DNA from 2 places in the Pseudoalteromonas sp. MelDa3 genome. Region 2 is predicted to be linked to the other one. Evidence: predicted binding sites of a transcription regulator. Region 2 holds the regulator's gene; the other holds the start of a gene.
What was found. The regulator sigma-54, encoded in region 2, starts transcription at its own class of promoters, with help from an activator protein. The targets are predictions, from matches to a motif close to GTTGGCACGNNNNTNGNNT.

Region 1 (4,219 bases), on a different contig from region 2:
CGGTCTATTTTTACTTGCCCAGTTGGTGAGATTATTGAACCTGCTGCCGGTACTGTGCTGCCATTTGCTTGCACGCCTTGGCCGGTAATATAAAGGCCATTATCTATTAGCGCTTGAGTAGGGCGGTTAATACCTGCGTTATCGGTAAATTCAACTTGGTATAACTCAAAGTTAATATCCCAGCTGCTCTTGTCATCAGGTAATACGCGTAATGATGCAAATAAGCTGTCGCTCTTTGTGCCTGAAAAGTCGTAGTAGCTGCCGTTATCTATGTGTTCAGCGCTTACTCTAAAGCCTACTTTGTCTTTTACAATGGGTGCACTGTAATCAACTAAAACACTGTACTGATCCCATCGACCTGCAGATACCGTTGCTTTGCCTTTACTTTCGTCAGTTGATGCTTTTTTAGAATGTAAGTTTACAAAACCACCGTTGCGTTGGCTTGAGCCAAATAATACCGGCGGCGCGCCTTTTACCACGTCTATCTGTTCTATAGAGTTGAACGATAAGGGCACACCAAAGCCGTTATTACCGGCTTGTCGGCGTGTGCCATCTTGAAAAAGCTCACCTAATTGCCCACGAATAGTAGGTAAACTAGGTGCGCCAAAACCACTGGCTGAATAGGTATTAGGGCTTACTGCGAGCACGTCTTGTAAAGTCGTAATATTGAGTTGCTCTATTAACTCGCTTGAAATTGGTGTGACTGAGCGGGCTATATCTTGTAGGGCTAAGTTGTCGCCAAAAGGGCCGTCTACAGTGGCGTTTTTAACCGAAAGACCTTGAGATTTAATAGCTTGGCCTGCCACCTCAATGCGCTCTATTGCGCCATCTTTTGTTGTTTTTGATTCTTCGGCTGCAAAAGCATTAAGTGGTGTATTTAATATAGTGGCTAGGGAAAGTGCTAAATATGCGTGTTTCAAACGTTTTCTCTCTACGGTTAAAATGTTGTTGGCGATAAAGACCGAAAGGATTAAAAATAAATTTCAGTAAAATTTCGATTCTTTTTGTTTTTTAGAACATAACAAAACAGATGTATTATAAAGGTGGTAATTAAGTACTATAGTTTTATCAGTCGATAAAATATCAATAGAGCGATTGTATTAGAGTGAATGTAAATATTTGCTTTTAATGGGCTTTTTAAATTATAGACTACTTTTCACCTGCTAACATTTTAAAGTTGTTAACTTTTACGCAGCATTTTTTAATTCCAAAAATAAGCTTCACTTTTATTACTACAAAGCTTAATTACTTTTTTAGTTAAAATAATTAAATTTTTTTGAAATAAAAAATAACTTATACGGTCTAGGTTACTTCAACGTTTATTAATATTCATTTAAGGAAATTTTATGACAGGTTCAATGAGTTCTGATGTGCAAAACCGTTTGCAATGGTCACTTTTATCTTTGCGTTTAGGCGTATTTATTGTAATGGTTATGTGGACGTTCGATAAATTCGTAAACCCTGGTCATAGCGCACGTATTTTCGAACATTTTTACGGTATTAGTGGCTCATCTGACATAGTTGCTTATGTTATCGGTGCTCTACAACTTGTATTAGTATTGGCATTTTTAGCGGGTATTAAAAAGCGTATAACTTACGGTATCATTTTTGTAATGCATGGCTTATCAACGCTTTCTTCGTACAACCAGTATATAGATGGCTTTAATAACTTATTATTCTTCACTGCATGGCCAATGTGGGCTGCGTGTTTCGCACTTTACTTATTACGCGACCAAGACGTAAAATTTACTGTAAAGTAATAAAATATATGCAAAAAATTGGTTATAAGCTATTTGGCTTATAACCAATAAGTACACAGGGAGTGCGGAAGTCGGTTTATACGTTAATGCATAGCGTCGTTGTATTGCTTTGCTAAGCTTTGTTTTTGCCCTTCGGTTAGTGCTTTACCCGCTAATTGAAATACTTCGTGTTCTTCTTCACTTAAATGATGATGTACTAAATGGTGCAGCTTTTTAGCTGCAACTAACCATGCAGACGAGCTCATTTCGGTATCTTCAAGTTGTTCAATTAATTCATCAATTTCGTGATGTTCAGCTACGCTGTGGCGCGCTTTTTCATGAGTTAAGTCATCAAACATAAGTGGGTTGTAAAAGTAACGTTCTTCAAACTTTGCGTGCTGTTCTAATTCTGTTTTTAGCTCGTCCATTAGCGTGTGGCGCTGCTCTGTGTCGCCGTGCGTTTGAATAAGTGCATCTACTAATTTTCTTTGTTTGTCATGGTCATGACGTAGTGCTTCAAAAATATTCATAACTAATCCTTTTACAATTTATTTGCTTATACCATTAACTAGCAAACTAAATGCCAAATATTAAGTTGATGTATTTTATTGCTTTTATTTTGATTTTTTATTTTTATGCTCATATCACTGTAAATTTTACAGTGATATGAATGCAATAATTTCAGGCTTTTACGTAGTTCAATTATAAAGTGAGTATAAATTCCTACAGAACCTTACAAATATTTACTGGTTGTTTATTTTATTGCAGTGATAAAGTAGCAACATTATTTAGGTACAATCTATATGTATTACTCCCACATATAATATCAATCGGTATAAATGCAGGTAGCACGTTAACTTAATAGGATAGTTTAAGGATGAACATAAAAAGCCCCATCGCCGCATTATTGCTGTGCGCTTTACTAAGTGCCTGTAGTACAGCCCCACGTTCTGACCCTAACTTATGCATTGAAGAGGCCGAAACGGTTGATCGAAATGGCGCTCAAACAAGCTCAGAAGTTTATAATCAATGCATTAGCGCACAAATTAAAAAGGATGAAAAAAATGATACTTTTTTTGATGCAGTGGGGGCGTTCTTTTTTGAATTTTTTGTAATGGTGGTAGAAAGTAAATAGGCTAACTTGCAGCTGTAATTTAAATTAAATAAGTTGCGTAAAAATAGGATTAGTTATGAAGCAATTATTGATAGCAATTCCACTTTTTTTATTACTAAGCGCTTGTGCGGCACAGCCTTACGCAGGCTCGGCAAAATGTATGGAACAAGCAGATATTGCATACGAAACCGATACACGTAAAAATGAAACATTAGATAATGAATGCAAAGCTGCAAAAGTAAATACGCCTAATAAAGAGCTTGAGAATCACGGTTTGGTTGATAGAAGTCTTTTACAGCTAATCGTTAGCTTTTTAAATGGCGTATTTCAATAGTACATATACAGTAAAAATATAATTAAATAAGGTATGTATGAGGGAAGAACTAAGAGCAAAAATAATTACCGTGTGCGATAAAAAAATAGCAGTTAAAGGCGAAAATGTAGGGCTTTCTTTTTATGCATTTTTTGCTAATAAAAACGACGACCCAGAGCTACTTATGGAAGCTGCTACTTGGTGGATACACACCCATAAATTAGATCATTTTGTAAAGGCACATAAAATTAAACAGATGGTTTTAGATGGACTTTAGTCAATTAACTGAGCCAATACTTTTAGCTGTGTTTATTTAATCAACAACGACTTGGTTTCTTCCGTTTTCTTTTGCTTTATAAAGTAATTTATCTGCATGCTTAATAAGAACATCTAGTGTGCTTTTTAAAGGGCTACTTACAGAGGCTCCTGCACTAAAAGTGATTTTTGTATCTGTAGGAAAGTCTTCTATATTACTGCAATGCTCGGCGAAGCTAATAGCGAGTCGGTTAAATATATCGCGAATTATTCGTTCATCAGCCGTATTTAGTGCAAATAACCATTCTTCGCCGCCGTAACGGCCAAACTGATGATCATTACATAGTGTTTCTCTTGCAGCTTTTGCAAAGGCAATAAGAACTAAATCGCCAACATCGTGACCAAAATGGTCGTTAACTTTTTTAAAGTAGTCTAAGTCAACAATTGCTATAGTCATTTTACCTTCACCAAGTTTTGCTTCTGCTGCGCGCATTATTCCTCTGCGATTAGGGCAATTTGTTAGGTAATCTGTTAATGAAATATTGTGATATTTTTGACGTTGTCGAGCCTGCCGATAAAATAAAAATAATGAAGCAATAACTAAAATAAAAGCAATAGCAGCGCTAAGTCGCCAAATTATTTTTTGATGATATTCTTCTTTAGCTTGTAGCTCACTAATATCTTTTGCGTACTCTAGTTGCTGTATTTTTTCTTCTTTTTCTTTTACTTCAAACTTTATCTGTAGTGTTTTTATATTATTTTCACTGGTAGCTTCGTAGTGTTTTTTTGTATAAAGGA
Region 2 (4,219 bases):
CAAATATTGTACCTCAGACTGAGCCTGAAGTTATTGCCAAGCCTGATTACATAGCCATTGAACTCAAACAAACAGCCTATGACGAACAAGGTAAAATTAGCCACAAAGTTACTGCGGCTAAAATGGAGCTATATCAACAATTAGGTTTTACGTTTTTTGAAAAACCTATTTTTACTTTATATAACGAAAAGCAAACGTGGCAAATAAATGCAGACGAAGCAACATTATACGAAGACAAACAATTAATTTTAGAAGGCAATGTGGTTGCCAAAAACTTAACCGATAACGCCATGATAGACAAAATCAATGCTGATAATATTCAGGTAGATATAAAGCTATTAACAATGCGTTCGGAGCAACCCGTTATCATCACTGGACCCAATTTAAAAATCACTGGTAAAGGCCTAGAAGCCGACTTAAAAACCGAAGTGATAAAACTAATTAACCATACGCGAACCATATATTATGACCAATAAAATATTAAAATCACTTATTATTCCTACACTTATACTAGCGTTTAATAGTAGTGCTGCAGAGCAAAATACGCAACCGGCTGCAAATCAAATTTCAATAAGCGCCGATAAGCAAGAAGGTCAATTAAAAGCTAATGTCGGGATTTTTGAGAAAAACGTTGAAATTATTCACGGTAATCGCCGTATCACAGCCGACCGCTTAGAAGTACATAAACGCGATGAACTTGGTGATAATAAACAATTATTAATTGCTACAGGTAGCCCTGCGTACTTTGAAGAAAAGCAATCAGATGGCACGACTATGAGCGCCAGTGCTGACGAAGTACGTTATGATGTATCTAAGCGTTTTTTAACGCTTGTTGGTAATGCACAAGTATCGCAAGCGGGACAAAAAATAAATGCTAAAAGCATTACCTACGATATAGAGCAGCAGCTAATCAGTGCCGAAAAAGATGAAAACTCAACTGACCGCGTTCACACAATTTTAGTGCCAATCGAGACTAAAAAAAGTAAAAAAAGCGACAAAGGTCAACCATGAGTACATTAAAAGCTGAACTATTAGCAAAGAGCTATAAAGGCCGTGAAGTTGTAAAAAACGTCGGCCTTGAAGTCAAAGCTGGCAGTATTGTTGGCTTACTTGGCCCTAACGGTGCAGGTAAAACCACCACGTTTTATATGATAGTAGGACTTGTACCTAGCGACAAAGGTAAAATATCGATAGACGATAACGATATTACTCTTTTACCTATGCATAGTCGTGCTAGATTAGGCATTGGCTACTTACCGCAAGAGTCTTCAATATTCAGAAAGCTGACTGTTTATCAAAACTTAATGGCCATTTTAGAAACGCGCAAAGAGTTAAATAAACAAGCTAGAGAAGACACTCTCGATAAATTATTAGATGAATTTAGCATACAACACATTCGTGATAGCCAAGGTATGGCATTGTCAGGAGGCGAACGTCGTCGTGTTGAAATAGCACGTGCGCTGGCAGCAGATCCTAAATTTATATTACTGGATGAACCATTTGCAGGTGTTGACCCGATTTCGGTATTAGACATAAAGAAAATAATAGAACATCTTAAAAATCGTGGGATTGGTGTATTAATTACCGATCATAACGTAAGAGAAACCCTTGATGTTTGTGAAAAAGCCTACATTGTTTCTCATGGGGAGCTGATTGCATCAGGTACTCCAGAACACGTATTAAATGATAAAACAGTACGCGATGTTTACTTAGGCGAGCAATTTAGGCTGTAACATTTACGCCATGTCTTTAAGCATCTGCTAGTATTAATTATAACAACATAAAAGGATTGTTAGAGATACATGAGGCAATCACTACAGCTGCGCATGGGCCAGCAACTTACAATGACTCCACAGCTGCAACAAGCTATTCGTTTGTTGCAACTCAGTACATTGGATCTCCAGCAAGAAATACAAGAAGCTCTCGACAGCAACCCGCTATTAGAGGTTGAAGAAGCAGACTATTCAGAAGACGCTGCAGGTAAAAACGAGCAAAAAGCAGATACAGATGACATAACTGTTAGCGCATCTGCCGATGATGCTCCAAGTGAATACGAACAAGATAGTGGTGAAGCACTTGCAAAAGACACGCTAAGTGACGACATGGCTATGGATGTTAGTTGGGATGAGTACATGAGTGCCGCCCCAGCAGCATCATCGGGTCCGATGCCTGAAGACGAATCAATATACCAAGGCGCCTCTACTGAAACGCTCCATGAGTATTTAATGTGGCAGTTACAACTAACGCCATTTAGCCCTACAGACGAAGCTATTGCTATTGCGATTGTAGAAGCCGTCGATGATTCAGGTATTTTAACACTAAGCTGCGAAGAGATTTTAGAAAGCTTTAATCAAGAAAACGAAGATGATAACGAAGTCGAACTTGATGAAATTGAAGCTGTATTAAAACGCATCCAACTGTTTGATCCTGTTGGTATTGCTGCACGTAGTTTACAAGAGTGTTTGTGTATTCAGCTTAACCAGTTTGATAAAGAAACACCTTACATTAATGAAACAAAAATGATTTTAACCGAGCATATTGATTTATTAGCTGCTCGTGACTATCGTACATTAATGAAGAAAACTAAGCTCAAAGAAGAAGAGCTTAAGGAAGTAATGACATTAATACATACTCTTAGCCCTAAACCTGCAGATACTATTGTAAGAGAAGAATCTGAGTATGTTATTCCTGATGTGTCAGTTAAAAAAATTAAAGGCCGCTGGGTTGTTGAGTTAAACCCAGACAGCATGCCTAAAATTCGTGTTAATAGCCAATACGCGGCAATGTCTCGCACTGTAAAATCCAGTGGTGACAGCCAGTTTATTCGCTCGCATTTACAAGAAGCTAAATGGTTTATTAAAAGCTTAGAAAGTAGAAACGACACGCTATTAAAAGTAACAAATTGTATTGTTAAGCAACAACAAGGCTTTTTTGAACACGGTCCTGAAGCCATGAAACCAATGGTTTTAAATGATGTTGCTGAAATGGTAGAAATGCACGAATCAACAATTTCGCGCGTAACAACCCAAAAGTATATGCACACACCCCGTGGTATATTTGAGCTTAAATATTTTTTCTCAAGCCATGTAAGCACCGAAAACGGTGGTGAATGTTCATCTACAGCAATCCGTGCGCTTATCCGAAAATTAATCGCAGCAGAAAACTCAGCAAAACCATTGAGTGATAGCAAAATAGCGGATATATTGGCTGAGCAAGGAATTAAAGTAGCGAGACGTACAATCGCAAAATACCGCGAATCTCTGGCTATTCCACCGTCAAATCAACGTAAAAGTTTGATTTAAGACGCAAAAAAAAGAGGGTAATGCTTATGCAACTAAACTTAACTGGTCGTCACGTAGAATTAACCGATTCACTAAGAGACTATATTAATACCAAATTTGCGAAGCTAGAAAGACACTCTGATCATATTAATAATGTTCATGTCATTCTCGATGTAGAAAAATTAAATCAAAAAGCAGAAGCCACCATACACGTAAGCGGTGCTGAGTTATTTGCCTCTACAGAACATCAAGATATGTATGCCGCCATTGACTCGTTGATCGACAAGCTCGATCGACAAGTAATTAAACACAAAGAGAAGCTTGCTCGACACTAATATGATGAAATTAAGCTCACTTATATGCCAGGACTGCAGCAAAGCTGCGGTCCTTTTTAATAGCAAAAAAAGAATTTTAGAGTTCATTAGCGAACTTGCTCACGACAAACTTCCGTATTTACCGCAACAAGATATTCTTAATGCTTTAATGAGCAGAGAAAAATTGGGTAGTACAGGTATAGGGCGTGGCATTGCCATTCCTCATGGAAGAATGAGCGGTGCAGAAGAGCCTTTGGCTTTAGTACTCGTTAGCGAAACTCCAATAAATTTTGATGCAATCGATAATCGCCCTGTTGATATTTTCGTCGCACTCATCGTACCAGATGGCGATAACCAGCAGCACTTAAAGACTCTAGCAACTATTGCTGATAAACTAAACAACAAAGATTTTTGTAAACAGTTACGCAGTGCAAAATCAGATGCTGAGCTTTACCAAGTTATTGTCAATCAATCATAGTTTTATAAAGGGTGTTAAATGGAGTTAATTATCATAAGCGGCCGTTCTGGTTCTGGAAAGTCGGTTGCTTTACGCGTTGTAGAAGATTTAGGTTATTATTGCGTAGATAATATTCCAGTTAACTTGCTTCCTTCATTAGTTCGCAG

Region 1: CXF89_RS16620 (hemerythrin domain-containing protein) is a predicted target of sigma-54. The motif match lies at 2,309-2,327, and genes of this name have one in related genera.

What each region holds. Positions count from the first base shown of each region.
Region 1 covers NZ_PJBR01000110.1:1,322-5,540, reverse strand. The annotation lists gene CXF89_RS16630 (TonB-dependent receptor) at 1-920, opposite strand, end outside; gene CXF89_RS16625 (hypothetical protein) at 1,347-1,760, shown strand; gene CXF89_RS16620 (hemerythrin domain-containing protein) at 1,844-2,269, opposite strand; gene CXF89_RS16615 (hypothetical protein) at 2,617-2,874, shown strand; gene CXF89_RS16610 (hypothetical protein) at 2,930-3,187, shown strand; gene CXF89_RS16605 (DUF6500 family protein) at 3,225-3,443, shown strand; gene CXF89_RS16600 (tetratricopeptide repeat-containing diguanylate cyclase) at 3,480-4,219, opposite strand, start outside.
Region 2 covers NZ_PJBR01000007.1:114,570-118,788, reverse strand. The annotation lists gene lptC (LPS export ABC transporter periplasmic protein LptC) at 1-476, shown strand, start outside; gene lptA (lipopolysaccharide transport periplasmic protein LptA) at 466-1,011, shown strand; gene lptB (LPS export ABC transporter ATP-binding protein) at 1,008-1,733, shown strand; gene CXF89_RS02425 (RNA polymerase factor sigma-54) at 1,803-3,302, shown strand; gene hpf (ribosome hibernation promoting factor) at 3,329-3,616, shown strand; gene ptsN (PTS IIA-like nitrogen regulatory protein PtsN) at 3,621-4,073, shown strand; gene rapZ (RNase adapter RapZ) at 4,092-4,219, shown strand, end outside.